Regions from separate parts of the Streptococcus parasuis genome, predicted to be linked through region 3. Evidence: predicted binding sites of a transcription regulator. Region 3 holds the regulator's gene; each other region holds the start of a gene.
What was found. Region 3 encodes Rex, which represses fermentation and respiration genes when NADH is low (regulators of the CRP and FNR family bind a similar motif). Its sites were predicted from a motif close to TTGTGAANTANTTCACAA; they were not measured.
Positions count from the first base shown of each region.

Region 1 (6,152 bases), 990 kb from region 3:
ATCCCAAGGCGCGTGTATTGGGTGTCCACGCAGGAAGTGCAGGTCTTTTTTCGACGATAAAGGATTTGGAAATCTTCTTGGAGCATTACCTGACAGAGGATTTTGCGGCAGATTTGACTCAGGACTATGGTTTTGATGATAAGCGCAAGCGGTCGCTGGCTTGGGATAAAAAGGGGGATTGGCTGTCGCATACAGGCTATACGGGAACCTTTATCATGTACAATCGACCCTTGCAACAAGCGGCTATTTTTCTCTCAAATCGTACCTTTGAAAAGGATGAGCGTGCCCAGTGGAAGTTGGATCGAAACCAGGTTATGGCTCTAATTCGGCAGGTTTTAGAGGGAGAAGGAAAATGAGATATGTTCTTTTGCTAAGGGGGATCAATGTTGGCGGTCGTAATAAAATTGTGATGGCAGATTTGCATCAAGCAGTGGCGGATTTAGGTTATGACAATGTTGAAACCTACATTAATAGCGGCAATCTCTTCTTTGATTCAACCAAGAATAGAGGGGACATTGTTGCTGAATTTCAAACTTTTTTCACAGAAAGATACCCCTTTGTGGAGCAATTTGCTCTACTAGATGCCCAAGATTATCAAGCAGAAATCGATCAGCTTCCAGCTTGGTGGCAAGAAGAATTGGCGAGAAAGGATGTTCTCTTTTTCACCGAAGGATTGGATAAGCAGGCTATGGTGGACTATATTCAGTCCTTGCATCTAGGTGATGAAGTTCTACATTTCTCCGACTATGCTATTTATTGGGGCAAATACACTGAAAATAGCTATCTACAAACGGCCTACCACAAGCAGTTAGCTAAGTCACCATTTTACAAGCAAGTGACCATTAGGAACGAGAAGACTTTCTCAGCTATATCAAACTATTTAATGAATGAAACGAGACGATAAATCGTCATTTATTTGTAATACTTTCGACATCTTTTCTTGTCAAAATCTTGGTAAAATGAAATCATGATGAGGAGGTGTCATATGAAAAAGTTTAGTTGCAAATCTTTATTGTCTTTAGCAGGAGTTGTTGTTACGCTAACTGTTGCATCTAGTGTAGAGGCTGCCAGTCATGTAGTGGCAGAGGGAGATTCCATGTTTTCTATTGCGGAGCAATATGGGGTTGATCCCTACCAATTGGCTGAAGTGAATGCGATGGAAATAGACGGACTGATTACACCAGGTCAACGTTTGGATCTTCCAGCTGATTCTAATGAAGAAGTCTCAGTTGCGAGTCAATCAGACTATGTTGTTCAAGATGGGGATTCGTTTTATGGGATTGCAGATGCTTTTTCATTGGACGTCTACGAATTGTTAACACAAAACCAAATGACCTTAGAGACGCCACTCTATCCTGGACAGATTTTGAAATTAACAGAAACTATCTGGAATCAGACTAGTGAGGAAAGTGCTGATAGCTACTATCTACCAGGCTATGAGTATGAACCAGGCATTAACTACCCTGTTGGTCAATGTACTTGGGGAGTACAGAAAGTTGCTCCTTGGGCAGGTGACTGGTGGGGGGATGCCGCATCATGGGGAGCCAATGCGGCGCGTGATGGTTTCCTTACAGGATCTGTACCCGAAGTTGGAGCGATTATTTCATGGAATGATGGCGCTCTAGGGCATGTTGCGTATGTAACGGCTGTAAATGAGTTGGGTCAAATTCAAGTACTTGAAGCCAACTATCATGGTCAGCAGTGGGTGGATAATTTCCGCGGTTGGTTCTATCCGACGGATACTGTTGGTGAAATCACTTATATTTACAATTATTAGAAGAATAGTCCCTTCTCTCAAATTGCATTTTGGGAGAGGATTTTTTTATGAACTGGTTCTGTATCCTTCCGAAGATTTACTATCCTACCGCAAATATCAGAATATTTTTTGACATAGTATAGTCTTTTAGTTTACTTTTAGTACTAGGCAACGAGCCGCAGGCATAACTGGAGTTAGGCAAGGTGAGTTAACGACGTAATAAAAGATAAACTAAATGACGATAAAAAGGACCTGCATGTGCAAGTCCTTTCGTGTTTGCTTGATTAAGCTTGACCTGAAACTTCAGCAGCGTGGTCGTCCATTGAAAGAACTTCGTGGAAGACACGTTGAGTCAATTCAGTTTTTTGCTCTTTAGTGAGGTATTTAGTGTTTACGCAGTATCCAGAGATACGAACGATAACATCTTCACCAGCCATGATTTTTTCATAAACGTCGTTCAAGTCCATAACGTTCAAGTTAACGTGTTGACCACCTTGTTCAAAGTAACCATCAAGGATTGTTACCAAGTTGTTTACTTGCTCATCGAATGTTTTACCAAGTGCTTTTGGAGAAACTTGAGTAGTCAATGAGATACCGTCGTTGGCATGTTTGAAGTTGAGTTTAGAAAGGGTGTTCAAGTTTTGCAACCAACCACCACGAGCTTTAGAAGTTGGGTTAGCACCTGGTGGGAAGAATTCTACCTTAGTAGTGTTCACAGAACCATCTTCATTGAGGAATACACCACGGTGAACTGGAGAGTTACCAGTTTGTTTAGAGTAAGCAACGTTTGAAGTGATTGTCAAGATAGAGACAGTAGCTTCAGCATTCTTGTACAATTTATGTTTGTTCAAACGAGTGAAGAATGCTTCCATAAGCCATTTCGCAATATCATCTACACGGTCATCGTCTTCACCATAGCGTGGGAAGTCACCAGTTACTTCGTAGTCGTAGATAAATCCATCTTCATCACGGATTGGTTTAACTTGTGCATATTTGATTGCTGACAATGAGTCAACAGTGTTTGCGAAACCACAGATACCGAAGCCCATGTTAGCACGAAGGTGAGTTGGCAAGAATGCCATTTGAACTGCTTCGTAGTTGTATTTATCTGTCATGAAGTGGATGATATTCATGGCATCAACATATGTATCTGTCAACCAGTCAAGGGCGATTTCAAAGTTCTTAACCACTTGGTCGTAGTCAAATACTTCAGATGTGTTTGGTTCAACACCGTCGAATACTTTGTAATCTTTGTGAACATCATCGTAACCGTTGTTCCAGCTTGAAAGAAGGGCTTTAAGGACGTTTACGCGAGCACCAAAGTATTGGATGTTGTGGCGTTGGTCTTCGCTTTCTGGATCAAGTGGAGATACACAGCAAGAAATACAAGACATTTCACCATAACCATCTTTGGCCATTGTTGTTACACCTTCATATTGGATAGAAGAGTGTTTGTGGCTCATTGCCATACAGTAACGACGGAATGAATATGGAAGTTTGTCTGACCAAAGAACTGTCAAGTTTGGTTCTGGAGAGTTACCGATGTTGTCAAGTGTGTTTAAGAAACGGTAGTCCATCTTTGTAACACGGTGACGACCATCGTTACCCATACCTGCCATAGATGTTGTCAAGAATGTTGGGTCACCAGAGTAGATTTCGTCGAATGCTTTTGTACGAGCAAATTTCACTGTACGAAGTTTCAATACGAAGTCATCAACAAATTCTTGGATTTCAGATTCAGTAAATGTACCACGAGCCAAGTCACGTTCAGCGTAGATGTCAAGAACGATTGGTACACGACCAAGTGAAGTAGCGGCACCATTGATAACACGACATACAGCCATGAAAGCAATGTTTGTCCATTGGATAGCTTCTTTAGTGTTCATTGCAGGTTTGCGAACGTCTACACCGTATGAGTCACCCAAACGTACAACTTGTTGCAAAGCTTGGTATTGAAGGTTGATTTCTTCACGAAGGCGGATTGACTCTTCATCGATTTCAGTAATCGCATTCCAGTCAGCTACTTTTTCTTCCATCAAGTAGTCTGCACCGTAAAGTGCCAAACGAGCGTACATACCGATGATACGACCACGTGAGTATGCATCTGGAAGACCAGAAACGTGGTGTGAGTGGCGAGCACGGCGAATGTCAGCTGTGTAAGCACGGAAGATACCATCGTTTACAGTTGTAGCGTGTTTTGTATAGATTTCATGAAGGAGTGGGTCTGGAGTATAGCCGTTTTCGATCAAAGTTGTTTCAGCCATACGAATACCACCACGTGGCATGAAGTTAAGTTTGAAGAGCTCATCATTTTGGATACCAAAGATGAGTTCGTTTTCTTTATCGATGAAACCTGCTGGAATATCAGCGATAGAAGTCGCACGGTCGATATCCATTGGAAAACGAGTATCTTCGTAACCAGCTTTTGTTTCTTCAATAATTTTCTTGATATGAAGTGAACGCTCAGTTGGGCCTGCAAGGAAGCTTTCATCTCCATCATATGGAGTGTAGTTGGCTTGAACGAAGCGAGTTACACTTGCTTTATCTTGCCAATCTGTACCTTTGAAGCCTTCCCAGGCTTGGGCGAAAATGTCTTCAGCAACATTTTTTGTTTTTACTTTTGTTGACATGAGGGTTCTCCTTTTGAACATTTCGGTTAATACCGGTATGGTCTTATTATAGCACTTGAAAGCACTTACTTCAAGATTCAGACTCGTGAAAGTTTGTGAAAATTCTTTCAATCATTTTCATGTAGATATAGGTACGTGCAAGACGTTTAAATAGAGTCATTTGGATAATCTGTTCAGAGTAGCTTTCTTTTCATTAGCAGATGATTGCGGTATAATCTAAATTGTAAAGGAGTAACCATGTTAGTATTTCCCTTAATCAATGATTTATCTAGAAAAATTATTCATGTAGACATGGATGCTTTTTTTGCTGCCATTGAGGTAAGGGACAATCCTGAGTTGAAAGGAAAGCCTGTTATTATTGGGGCAGACCCTAGGCTGTCTGGCGGAAGAGGCGTTGTGTCAACTTGTAATTATGAGGCGCGTACCTTTGGGGTTCACTCGGCTATGTCCTCAAAAGAAGCCTATGAACGTTGTCCGCAGGCTATTTTTATTTCTGGTCATTATGAAAAATACCAAGAAGTTGGGCGACAGGTTCGAGAAATTTTCCATCGCTATACTGATTTGGTGGAGCCCATGTCAATTGATGAAGCCTATCTAGATGTGACGGAAAATAAGTTAGGCCTTAGCTCGGCAGTTAAAATCGCCAAACTAATCCAATACGACATATGGAATGAGTTGCATCTGACTGCTTCAGCTGGTGTTTCTTATAACAAATTTTTGGCAAAAATTGCTTCGGATATGGAAAAACCACATGGATTGACCTTGATTTTACCAGAAGAGGCTGTGGGGGTATTGGCATCCTTGCCGATTGAAAAATTTCATGGTGTTGGCAAGAAAACTGTAGAACGACTACATGATATGGGGGTCTACACAGGGCAGGATCTGTTAGATGTACCAGAGATGGTTTTGATTGATACATTCGGTCGTTTCGGGTTTGACCTCTATCGTAAGGCGAGGGGAATTTCCAATTCTCCTGTTAAGGTGGATCGAGTGCGCAAGTCTATTGGTAAGGAAAGAACCTATCGGAAATTACTTTATCGAGATGAGGATGTACTGAAAGAGTTAACCAGTCTTTGTCAACGGGTTGCTAGTAGCTTGGAGCGTAATGAAAAAAAGGGCAGAACAATTGTGTTAAAGGTGCGTTATGGTGATTTTTCTACACTGACCAAACGCCATAGTCTTGATGAATACACCGACCAGTTAGATATCATTGAAAAAGAGGTTCGTCAGTTGATTGAAGAGATTGGACAAGTTGAAAAAGGTATCCGGTTGTTAGGAGTGACAGTCACAAACTTTCAGCCTTGAGTTCTGATTCGGACTGTGATAGACTGAGAAAAAGGAGAAAAGATGCAAATTTCAAGTAGATTTACCATTGCTAGCCATATCTTAGTTTTGCTAGCTTTAGAGGGGGAGAAGGAAAAACAGACTAGTGCCAGTATTGCTGGAAGTGTGGGTGTTAATCCTGTTGTTATCCGAAATATTTTATCCCAGTTAAAAGAAGCTAACTTAGTGAAAGTGGCACGCGGTGTAGGTGGGGCACATTTGGCTAAAAAACCAGATCAAATCACCCTATTGCATGTCTATCAGGCTGTTGAACTATTCGGAGAAAAGGGGCAATTATTTGCTTTTCATGAGCAACCTAATCCCTCTTGTCGAGTAGGGAGGAAAATCCATCCCCTCTTAGATCATCGTTTAGAAGAAGCGCAGGCAGCTTTGGAAAGAGAACTTGAACAGTCGACCATTGCTGATTTACTGGCGGAACTATA
Region 1 is NZ_AP024276.1:1,967,302-1,973,453, reverse strand. It holds gene L6410_RS09900 (serine hydrolase domain-containing protein) at 1-356, shown strand, start outside; gene L6410_RS09895 (DUF1697 domain-containing protein) at 353-904, shown strand; gene L6410_RS09890 (COG3942 and LysM peptidoglycan-binding domain-containing protein) at 986-1,777, shown strand; gene pflB (formate C-acetyltransferase) at 2,041-4,386, opposite strand; gene dinB (DNA polymerase IV) at 4,624-5,691, shown strand; gene L6410_RS09875 (Rrf2 family transcriptional regulator) at 5,734-6,152, shown strand, end outside.
Region 1: pflB (formate C-acetyltransferase) is a predicted target of Rex. The motif match lies at 4,480-4,497, and genes of this name have one in related genera.

Region 2 (6,152 bases), 930 kb from region 3:
CTTTTACAATCTCATCATCGTTGACAACTAGGAGTGAATCACCCAGGTCATTGAGATAATTACGGAATTCTTCATAGTCAAATTCTTTAACATAAGTAGGACCTTGGCGTAGAGCTACCATGATTTCTGTACAATAACCATAAGTGATATCTTCCGTTGCAACGTGACCAGCTACAGACTTGTGGTGCTCAGCATTGATCATCTCTGACATAACTGCTGGAGTCGCCTCAAAGTCTTCAGAAGCAATGTACTCACCTGTAAGAGCTGACAAGAAACCTTCATAAATATATACAAGTCCTTGACCGCCTGAATCGACAACTCCAACCTCTTTCAAGACCGGAAGCATATCAGGTGTTTTCTTTAGGGCGCGATTAGCACCGTCCAGTGTTGCGCGCATAACCTCAATTGCATCGTCTGTTTCTTCAGCTTTTTTGAGCGCTGCAGTTGCGGCACCACGAGATACAGTAAGAATAGTACCCTCAACAGGTTTCATAACAGCTTTATAAGCTACCTCTACACCATGTTGAAAAGCCTGTGCTAAATCCTTACCATCCAATTCAACCTTACCCTTAACAGATTGACCGAAACCACGGAATAACTGAGATGTAATAACACCAGAGTTCCCACGCGCTCCCATTAGCAATCCTTTGGACAAAATTTGTGCAGCTTCACCTACTGTAGAAGCAGGCTTATCCGCAACTTCCTTAGCACCATTTGTAATGGTCATCCCCATATTGGTACCTGTATCCCCATCTGGTACAGGGAATACGTTTAGTGAGTTGACATATTCAGCTTGTTTATTCAGACGAGTTGATGCAGCCTGCACCATTCCTTGAAATAAACTAGTAGTAATTTTAGACACAATTATTCTCCTACGACTTTAATATTTTGGATAAAAACATTAACGGCATCAACAGAGATACCCAATTGACTCTCCAAGTTAAACTTCACGCGTTCTTGGATATTGCGAGATACTTCACTGATTTTTACACCATAACTCATCACAGTATAAACATCGACTGCAATACGACCATCTTCTAAAGTCTTGATAACAACACCTTTGGAATAGTTTTCTTTTCTCAAAAGAGCCTGAAAATTGTCCTTAATCGCAGATTTACTAGCCATCCCAACAACACCGAAAATTTCAGTCGTAGCACCGCCGACAACTGTGGCAATCACGTCATCAGTCAATTCAATTTGGCCGTCTTTTGTATTGATCTTTACAGTCATATTCCTTACCTCAAATAGTTTTATCACTCCATTTTACCATATTTTCAGTATTCTGTAAAAAACAAGCTTGTGACATCTGATATCTTCTTGTGTTCTGAAGTATAATTCTTCTATATCTGAAAGAATGAGTAGCAACCCCATGCTTTCTAACAGTCTATCTCTATCATCTGCACTTTTGACGTATATTCCTCTCAGCTTTTATAAAATTGAGTTCTGTTTCAAAAAAAATTGAGGTAGCTAAGAATCAACTTAGCAACCTCAATCCTATCAGCCAGTTTTAGTTGGCAAATCTAATTATCTCCGAGAAGGTACTTTCAAAAATTGTTGCACGAATAAGGAAAGATATTATTTAATCCGACCCGGACGTTCTTTGTAACCGTAGTAAGCGTCATTCATGATTTCTTCCATATCTGCTACCATTGGCAAGCGTGGGTTAGCAGGTGAACATTGGTCTTCATATGCTAGAAGAGCCAATTCATGAGTGTATTTCTTCCATTCTTGTTCGTCAATACCTTGATCTTTAAAGTTCATCTTGATACCAACTTTTTCACCCAATTCGTAAACTGCTTTAGCATAAGCTGCAACAGCTTCTTCTGGAGTAGAATGTGGTAAACCTAACATACGAGCGATGTCTTGGAATTTTTCATCCGCTTTCCAGTAGTTGTACTTAGGCCATGTAGTTGTCTTAGACGGACGAGTACCATTGTAACGGATAACGTATGGCAACAAGATTGCGTTTGTACGTCCATGAACTGTGTGGAAGCGACCACCAATCTTATGGGCCATAGAGTGGCTCATACCCAAGAAGGCATTTGCAAAAGCCATACCAGCCATTGTAGAAGCGTTGTGGATTTTTTCACGTGCTTCTGGATCACCAGTCAAGACTGATTTTTCAAGATATTGGAATACCAACTTAATTGTTTGAAGGGCAATACCATCAGTGTAGTCGTTCGCAAAGTTAGAAGTGTATGCTTCTGTCGCATGAGTCAATACGTCCATACCAGTATCAGCTGCGATGAAGGCTGGAACTGACTCTACCAATGCTGGGTCTACGATTGCAATTGTTGGTGTTAATGAGTAGTCAGCAAGTGGGTATTTGCGGTTGTTTTTCTTATCAGAAATAACGGCAAACGGTGTTACTTCTGAACCTGTACCAGATGTAGTTGGGATACCGATGTATTTAGCTTTTTGACCCAATGATGGGAATTTGAAGGCACGTTTACGGATATCCATGAATTTTTGAACAAGGTCACGGAAGTCGATTTCTGGTTGTTCATAGAAGAGCCACATTACTTTAGCAGCATCCATTGGTGAACCACCACCGAGCGCAATAATTGTATCCGGTTGGAACGCACGCATTACTTCAGCACCGCGTTCAACTGTTGTAATATCTGGATCTGGTTCAACATCTGAGAAGACTTGAATAGTCACTTGATTTGAACGAGCATTCAATTGATCGATGACACGTTGAACAAAACCAAGACGTTCGATTGATTTGTCTGTTACGATCATAACACGTTCAAGGCCTTCTGCTGTTTGAAGGTATTGAATAGAGTTACGTTCGAAGTAAATTTTTGAAGGAACTTTAAACCATTGCATATTATTTCTACGTTTCCCTACTTTCTTGATGTTAAGAAGGTTGATAGCAGATACGTTATCACCAACTGAGTTACGTCCATATGAACCACATCCGAGTGTTAATGATGGAATAAATGCATTATAAACGTCACCGATACCACCAAAAGTAGAAGGTGAGTTCCAGATAATACGCATTGCTTTCATTTCAGTACCGAAACGTTTTGCAAGTTCTTCATCTTTAGTGTGGATTGCAGCAGAGTGTCCAAGACCGTTGAACTCTACCATTTGACGAGCTTTTTTAAGACCATCTTCTACGTCTTCAGCTTTCAATACAGCAATTACTGGAGAAAGTTTTTCACGTGTAAGAGGCTCATTTGGTCCAACTTCAGCACATTCAGCAGCCAAGATATTTGTTCCTTCTGGAACTTTGAAGCCTGCTTGTTCCGCAATCCATGCAGCTGGTTTACCAACGATATCAGCATTCAATTTACCTTCTGCACAGTTTTTGCTATTTGCTTTTACACCGAAGCAGTACTCTTCAAGGAGAGCTTTTTCTTTTTTGTTAACAAAGTAAGTTTTGTATGATTTAAATTCTTCAACGAATTCATCATAAATTTCTTTGTCGATGATAACTGCTTGCTCAGAAGCACATACCATACCGTTGTCAAATGATTTAGACATAACGATATCGTGAGCTGCTTGACGAATATCTGCAGATTTTTCAATATATGCTGGTACGTTACCTGCACCAACACCAAGAGCTGGTTTACCACATGAATACGCTGCACGTACCATTGCGTTACCACCTGTTGCCAAGATAGTTGAGATACCATCGTGGTTCATGAGTGCATTTGTAGCAGCAATAGATGGCTCAGTAATCCATTGGATACAGTTTTCAGGGGCACCTGCTTTTACAGCAGCTTCATAAACGATACGTGCTGCATGTGCAGAAGATTCTTGTGCAGATGGGTGGAAACCAAATACGATTGGGTTACGAGTTTTAAGTGCGATAAGTGATTTGAAAATAGCTGTTGAAGTTGGGTTAGTTGTTGGAGTAACACCACAGATAACACCGACAGGTTCTGCAATTTTTGTCAAACCAGTAATAGGATCATCTTCGATAACACCAACTGTTTTTACACCGCGCATGTTATTTACAACGTGTTCACACGCAAACAAGTTTTTTGTAGCTTTGTCTTCAAAGACACCGCGACCTGTTTCTTCTACAGCGTGTGCTGCCAAGATACCATGAGCATCAAGCGCTGCTACAGATGCTTTCGCAACGATGTAGTCAACTTGTTCTTGGTTCAATTTGCGAAACTCATCCAAGGCTACCAAACCTTTTTGAACAAGTTCGTCAACATGTTTTTGAGCTGCCACCAATTTTTCTTCAGGTGATACTACTTTCTGTTCAGCCATTTTAGTCCTCCATTTATAAAACAGATGTTTGTTAATTTTTTCACATGTTTATAATACAACAACTTTTTAATTTTGTAAAGCGTTTTTGTTAATTTTTTCACAATTTTTTCGCAAAATCCGAATGAAGCGCTTTCATTTTTCGTTTTTGATAAACCATCTTCTTTCAAAGATGGCTCGTCAATACACTATCATAGGATACAACACTAATTTTCACTTAGTTTTTCTAAAATACTAGCAAATTCTGTTTTAACTATTTCAAGACTTGTTTCAACCTCTTGTCGAGTCTGGTTATTTTTCACCACGACTTGACCTGATTCGATTTCACTACCACCTAAGGTAATGATTGTCTTGGCTCCAAATACATCTGCTGACTTAAACTGGGCTTTGAGCTTGCGGTCAAGGTAGTCTCGCTCTGCTCGGAACCCTTGCTTGCGGATGGCTTGAACCAACTCAAGCGCTCCGCCATTGGCCTCCTGACCTAAAACTGCGATGTAAACATCTAGCTGAGTGTCGATCGGAAGCTCAATCCCTTGCTTTTCAAGTACGAGAATCAGACGTTCAATTCCCATGCCAAAGCCGAAGGCTGGTGTTTCTGGTCCACCAAAATAGCTAACCAATCCATCATAACGACCGCCGGCACAGATGGTCAAGTCACTGCCACCTACTTCGGTCATGAATTCAAAAATAGTATGGTTATAGTAGTCTAGACCACGTACCATATTCGTGTCGATTTCATATGATATGCCCAGATTATCTAGCATAGACTTGACTGCTTCAAAGTGAGCTATACTTTCCTGATCCAGATAGTCCAAGATGGATGGTGCATTTTCTACAGCAACCTTGTCTTCTTTTTCTTTTGAGTCTAACACGCGGAGAGGATTTTCTTCCAAACGGCGCTGGCTATCTTTAGACAGTTGATCCTTGAGCGGTGTCAGATAGTCAATCAAGGCTTGGCGATAGGCTGCGCGACTCTCTGGATTCCCCAAACTATTGAGATGCAAACGAACATCTTTAATCCCCAACTCTTCAAAGAAATGATAAGCCATGGCAATAATTTCTACATCTGTTGCTGGATTATTTGAGCCGAAGCACTCTACACCAATCTGATGGAACTGTCGGAGACGCCCCGCCTGCGGACGCTCATATCGGAACATGGGCCCCATATAGTAAAATTTTGCCGGTTTTTGCACTTCTGGAGCAAAGAGCTTATTTTCTACATAAGAACGAACAACGGGCGCTGTGCCTTCTGGACGAAGAGTAATATGACGTTCTCCCTTATCGTAAAAATCGTACATTTCCTTGGTCACAATATCTGTGGTATCGCCAACAGAGCGACTAATTACTTCGTAATGTTCAAAGATAGGTGTGCGAATTTCCGAAAAATTATACTGTTTAAAAATAGAACGTGCGAAATTTTCTACATATTGCCATTTGGCAGAGTCCTGTGGAAGTAAATCTTGCGTCCCTTTTGGTTTTTGTAGTTTCATAATAAAGTATATAAAGCCAACTTCTGACTAGAAAAGTTGTACTTATTCCTTTCCAAATTAAGTCATTACGACTCCAACTCTACCAGTCGAGCCTTGCAATCCTCCTTATTTTACCATAAAAGCTCTTTTATTTCTCAAAAAAGTGAAAAATATCTGTCAAGTAACTTTACTTTACAAAGAAGTTTTGATATACTGTTAAAGTTGACGAAAGTCATACTATAACTTTTAGATTTGAAGAGGGCTTTGCTCTCGTATTTTAATGGAGGAAAATAGAAATGGCAGTACCTGCACGTCGCACTTCAAAAGCGAAGAAAAACAAACGTCGTACTCACTATAAAGTAGCAGCTCCAACTGTGAAATTTGATGAAACTACTGGAGATTACTCACGTTCACACCGTGTATCTTTGAAAGGATACTACAAAGGACGTAAAATCGCTA
Region 2 is NZ_AP024276.1:1,905,181-1,911,332, forward strand. It holds gene L6410_RS09595 (DAK2 domain-containing protein) at 1-862, opposite strand, end outside; gene L6410_RS09600 (Asp23/Gls24 family envelope stress response protein) at 865-1,230, opposite strand; gene adhE (bifunctional acetaldehyde-CoA/alcohol dehydrogenase) at 1,576-4,227, opposite strand; gene hisS (histidine--tRNA ligase) at 4,431-5,714, opposite strand; gene rpmF (50S ribosomal protein L32) at 5,990-6,152, shown strand, end outside.
Region 2: adhE (bifunctional acetaldehyde-CoA/alcohol dehydrogenase) is a predicted target of Rex. The motif match lies at 4,313-4,330, and genes of this name have one in related genera.

Region 3 (6,152 bases):
TAATAAAATGTATTAGAATAACACAAAGACGAATCTATTATAACATATGAAAGGGTTTTCTGTATGAAAAACCATCTCGAAATTGAGTATAAAACCTTATTAACAAAATCAGAATACAATCGACTCCTCTCTGAATTTTCTGATGTTACCCCCATCTATCAAACTAACTACTACATTGATACTCCGAATCTTGACATGAAAAACCACCGCTTTTCCCTTCGCATTCGTACGTTTGCGGATATAGCAGAGCTAACATTGAAAATTCCTCAAGAAATCGGGAATCAAGAATACAATCAATTATTAGACATTCAAACTGCACAGGGCTATATTGACCATTTTGAACTTCCATCCGGTCCAATCGCCGATATTATTTCTAAAACATCAATTCCATTAAATCAACTAGCAGTTTGGGGACATTTAAAGACCAAGCGATTGGAAAAAGAAACCTCAATTGGATTGATGGCCCTTGATGAGAATGACTATTTGGGGCAAACGGATTATGAACTAGAGGTTGAAGTATCAGACGCTGAAGAAGGAAAAATACTATTCGATGAATTCCTAAAGAAAAAATCCATCCAATTCAAATACGCTAGTAGCAAAGTAGCTCGAACTGCAGCTCAGATAAAATCAGCTCAATAAAGCTGATTTTTTTAACTTTACTACTGAAAAAAATAGGATTTTTTGATAAAATAGAGTTATCTGTTGTTAAATTACTTTTATGATTTTTCATAAAAAAGCATTAAAAAAGGAGTTTCTCAAAATGGTTCAACCAACTGGTGATCATAACATTAAACTATTCTCGCTAAACAGTAACCGTGATATCGCTGAAAAAATAGCAGCTGCTGCTGGACTGCCTCTAGGAAAACTTTCTTCTCGCCAATTCTCAGATGGAGAAATTCAAATAAATATTGAAGAGAGCGTTCGTGGCGTTGACGTTTATATTATTCAATCAACTAGTTTTCCAGTCAACAACCACCTTTGGGAATTGCTTATCATGATTGATGCATGTAAACGTGCAAGTGCAAACTCAGTAACTGCTGTCATTCCATATTTCGGCTATGCTCGTCAAGACCGCACTGCTGCACCACGTGAACCAATTACAGCTAAACTAGTTGCAAATATGCTTGTTAAAGCAGGAATCGATCGTGTATTGACTCTTGATTTACACGCTTCTCAAATTCAAGGTTTCTTTGATATTCCAGTAGATAACCTGTTGACCGAACCATTGTTCGCATCATACTACATGCAAAAAGGACTCTGCGGTGAGGATGTCGTCATTGTCAGTCCAAAAAATTCCGGTATCAAGCGTGCTCGTAATATTGCAGAATTTTTGAATGCTCCGATTGCGATTATTGATTATGCTCAAGACGATTCTGACCGTGCAGAAGGCTATATCATCGGTGATGTAGCTGGCAAAAAAGCAATCTTGGTCGATGACATTTTAAATACTGGCCGTACATTCTCACAAGCCTCAAAAATTGTTGAAGATGGCGGAGCTACTGAGATTTACGCTGTTGCCAGCCATGGTCTTTTCGCTGGAACTGCTGCGCAATTGTTGGATGAAACATCTATAAAAGAAATTTTAGTGACTGACTCAGTTGCAAGTAAAGAACAACATCCAAAAAATATCGCATTCCTAACTGCGAGTGACTTAATCGCTGATGCTATTCACCGCATTCAAGAGCATCGTCCACTCAGCCCACTCTTTAAATTTACAAATCCAGAAAAAGAAAACTAGGAGTATACTCTTTGATATATTTAGATAATGCTGCTACTACTGCTCTTTCACAGGCAGCCATATCAAGCATGTTTGAAGTTGCTCAACATCACTATGGAAATCCTTCCAGCATCCACGGATTTGGCCGAGAAGCTAATAAAGTACTCAGAAAAGCACGAGCAGACATCGCCAGAGTACTTTCTGTAAACCCTGATACAATCATTTTCACATCTGGTGGATCTGAAGCAGATAATCTTGCTATTCAAGGTTACGCTTTAGCAAATATGCATCGTGGAAAACACCTTATTACCACAGCCATTGAACACCATGCTGTGTTGCATACTATGGAATACTTAGAGCAACGATTCGGTTTTGAAATTACATATATAAAGCCAGAAAATCAAGAAATCACAGCTCAACAGATTAAAGAAGCCTTACGACCTGATACAATTCTTGTTAGTGTCATGTATGCCAATAACGAGACTGGGCAACTCCTACCTATAAGGGAAATCGGTTCGCTCTTGTCTCAACATCAAGCTGTATTCCATGTCGATGCTGTTCAAGTGGTTGGGAAAATTCCAATCAAACCACAAGAACTTGGTATTGATTTTCTGTCCGCTTCTGCCCATAAATTCCATGGACCGAAAGGGATTGGTTTTCTCTACTCTTCAATCCACCAATTTGATTCACTGATTCACGGTGGGAAGCAAGAAAATCAACACAGAGCAGGAACAGAAAATCTCCCTGCAATTGCAGGGATGGCTGCAGCGCTCGTCCATCAATCAACACAAATGATTCAAAATATTGAGTATATCCATGATCTGAAATCCTATACACTCAAAAATTTAAGTGAATTTGATTTTTACGTCAATCAAGCTGGTGCTCATTTACCTCATGTACTGAATATTGGTTTTCCAGGACGACTCAACGAACAACTGCTAATGCGATTAGATTTGGCAGGAATCGCTATTTCCACTGGATCTGCTTGCACAGCAGGTGTCGTTGAAAATAGTCATGTACTTGAGGCAATGTATGGAAGTGACTCTCCTCGATTAAAAGAATCCGTACGTATTAGCTTTTCAGAATTGAATACCAAAAAAGAAATAGATATCTTACTATCAGCTTTAAAAATAATTATTGGAGGTTAGCATGGCATTCCAACAAACCGTAGCATTGAAAGATTGCGATTATATTTACCATATTAGTCCAACTGTAAAAAAATATACACTACGCGACAATACCTTTGAGGTAACAAAGGCTGGTCACTACCAACTCAGTCGCTTATTAGAAGAGGTCCCAAATTCAAATCAAGGATTTCTACTAAAAATCATCATTAATCAAGATCTAAAAGGCTTTAAAATTAATATCACGGATCAATCTGGTCTCCACTTAGTGAATATTTTTAAACAAGACACTAACAAAGTCATTCAGGAAAAATTCTATTTCTTGATGGACAGTTTGGTAGATCGTGATATATTTATGAAAGAAGGAAAAAAATGATAACAATCTTCTATAAAGATGCCTATCACGTTGAGCGACAACAAGAGTTTGACAATCTCGAAGCAGCAAGGCTAGCCTTTGCAGGTTGCTTGACCCTTCCTGATTATTATCCCGTCACTCAAATTCTTAGAGATGGAACTCCCTTGGATTTTCAAGGAAGAATTGGGGACCTCTATCAGTATTTACAATCCATAGATTAGACAGAAAACTGTTTAATCTTTTTCAATTCAATCTGTTGATTTTTTCACAAACTTACACTAGAATAGTAGAGGACTATCTATTATTTCTGTTGTATTGGTATGTACCAATTAATGATGTATATAAAATATTATTAAGGAGACAAATGTGAAAAACAATAAAAATACTGAAATCCCACGCGCCACAGCTAAACGACTATCCATTTACTATCGCGTATTTAAACGATTCTATGCGGAGAAAATCGAAAAAGCAAGTTCAAAAGAGATTGCAGAGGCAATCGGAATCGACTCTGCTACTGTCCGCCGAGATTTCTCATATTTTGGTGAACTTGGACGCCGTGGATTTGGTTATAATGTGAAGGATTTAATGGACTTTTTTGCCGATATTCTAAACGATAACTCGATTACCAATGTTATGTTAATCGGGGTTGGGAATATGGGTCGTGCACTTCTTCACTACAAGTTTCACGAAAGAAATAAAATGAAAATCATCATGGCTTTTGAAGCTGATGATAATCCTGCAGTCGGAACCATAGATGAAAATGTTCCTATCCATGCGATTTCAGAGTTAAAAGATCGCATCAAGGAAGCTAATTCTCAGACTGCCATCTTAACGGTTCCAAGCGTTAAAGCTCAAGAAGTTACTGATGTATTGGTTGAAGCTGGCGTTAAAGGTATTCTTAGCTTTTCACCAATCAACTTGACCGTTCCTAAAGATGTTGTTGTCCAATATGTAGACTTGACAAGTGAACTACAGACACTACTTTATTTCATGCGCAAAGGATAGAAAATGAGTCAACCAATCATTGGAATTTCTGGAAATCATTATAAAACAGGGGATCATACAGAACCCCTGCTTTCTTATACTCAAACTTGCTTAGTGAATGCTATTGAAGATGCTGGTGGCATTCCACTAATTTTACCAGTCACTCGGCCAGAACTTGCTGAGCAGTATATGAAACTAGTTGATAAATTAGTATTGACTGGTGGACAAAATGTTGAGCCTATTCACTATCAGGAAAAATTACTCATAGATAGTAGCAATTATTTTCCTGAGCGAGATCGATTTGAACTAGCACTGATAGAAGCTGCTCACCATCAAGAAAAACCTATATTTGGCATTTGTAGAGGCCTGCAGCTCTATAACGTCGCCCAAGGTGGCAGTCTCCATCAAGAGGTTTTAGGGCATTGGCAGGAAAATACCGGCAATCAACCTAGCCAAGATCTCTATTTCCCAATTGAAAGCCAATTATCACAGATCTATGCTCAGGAGCCAACCGTTAATTCATTCCATCGCCAAGCAATCAACAAATTAGCTCCCTCTTTGGAAATTATTGCCCTATCCCCAGATAAACAAACCATTGAAGCGGTACAGTCTACAAGAGACTCTCATACCTTTTTGGGTGTTCAATGGCATCCTGAATTACTTTACGGCGAACGAGAGACGGAAAATAGGCTATTTGATTACATCGTCAATCAGTTCTAAAACAGCTCACTTTCCTCTCGGAAGGAATAGTAATTTTTATTACCTACAATTAAATGATCTAATAAGACCAGTCCTAGCACATCGCAGGACTGTTTTAAATTTTCTGTAAAAAGTAAGTCATTCTTACTAGGGTGAACCGACCCCGAAGGGTGATTATGGACAATAATTACTGATGTGGCCATGCATTTGATAGCATGATGCAGGATTTCCCGTGGTTCTGCAATACTACGATTCACACTTCCAATAAATATTGTCTCCTGTTTGATGATTTGATTTTGTGTATTGAGATAGAGCGCAACCAGATGCTCTTGTTTTTTATCTCCAATTTCTTGAATCATCTTGCGACCCAATTTTTCACTACCTAGTACTTGTTCATTTAGCAACAAGTGGGATTGATTGATCCGTTTTCCGAGCTCAATCATGGCTTTAATCTCTATTGCTTTTACACGACCAATACCCGTTAAAGTCTGCAATTCTTCGATAGATAAATCTCTTAAATTTGCTAAATTCTCCAATTGATTCAATAATTTATTGGATAAAATGGTGACAGGTTCGTTTTTCGTACCCGTTCGAATAAAAATAGCTAATAACTCTTGATTACTTAGGCGTTCTGGCCCAACTTCGACTAAACGCTCACGTGGTAAAAGCGATTCTTCTTTAAAATCAATTTGATACATAATTTCCTCCTCATACATCTATTCGTAAAACAAGGAAAAAGAAAGTTGAAAGATATAGAGAATACGTGCTCTATTCATTCAACTTTCTAAATTAATTCGAAGGTTACATAAAAATGATTTAAAAGCTGGCAATCGTCTTGTCTTATTGACCATAATCATACTGATTGTATCCGTGAGAGAAAGCTTTTTTTATATCCTCTGATGCATCAGCATATGGAATAGAAATTTCAAGAATACCTTTTACAATAATCCTTTGTGTTGAATAGTAGTCCGTACAAGTAACCAAAGTCACTTCTGTACGTCCTTCGACATCGTCAATAACATAGACGCTTTCTGGACTTACAACTTCAACACTATCAATCACATAGGTATAGATTGTATTTTTATCAGTTAGGTAAATCTTCATTCCTTTTTCAGCTCGATCCAAAGGAGAGAAAAGAACATTCGCAGACCCGGCAACACCGAAGATATGGTGACTGGCTAGGGCATAGTTTCCTATCCCCATTTCTTGAGTCTCTTTCATCGTTCCAGCTCCATACATAAGCGACGTATTCCCTACACCCTTGAAAATTGGC
Region 3 is NZ_AP024276.1:978,318-984,469, reverse strand. It holds gene L6410_RS04915 (CYTH domain-containing protein) at 64-639, shown strand; gene L6410_RS04910 (ribose-phosphate diphosphokinase) at 761-1,738, shown strand; gene L6410_RS04905 (cysteine desulfurase family protein) at 1,750-2,865, shown strand; gene L6410_RS04900 (DUF1831 domain-containing protein) at 2,867-3,217, shown strand; gene L6410_RS04895 (DUF4649 family protein) at 3,214-3,417, shown strand; gene L6410_RS04890 (redox-sensing transcriptional repressor Rex) at 3,563-4,201, shown strand; gene L6410_RS04885 (gamma-glutamyl-gamma-aminobutyrate hydrolase family protein) at 4,205-4,900, shown strand; gene radC (RadC family protein) at 4,897-5,577, opposite strand; gene L6410_RS04875 (class A sortase) at 5,720-6,152, opposite strand, start outside.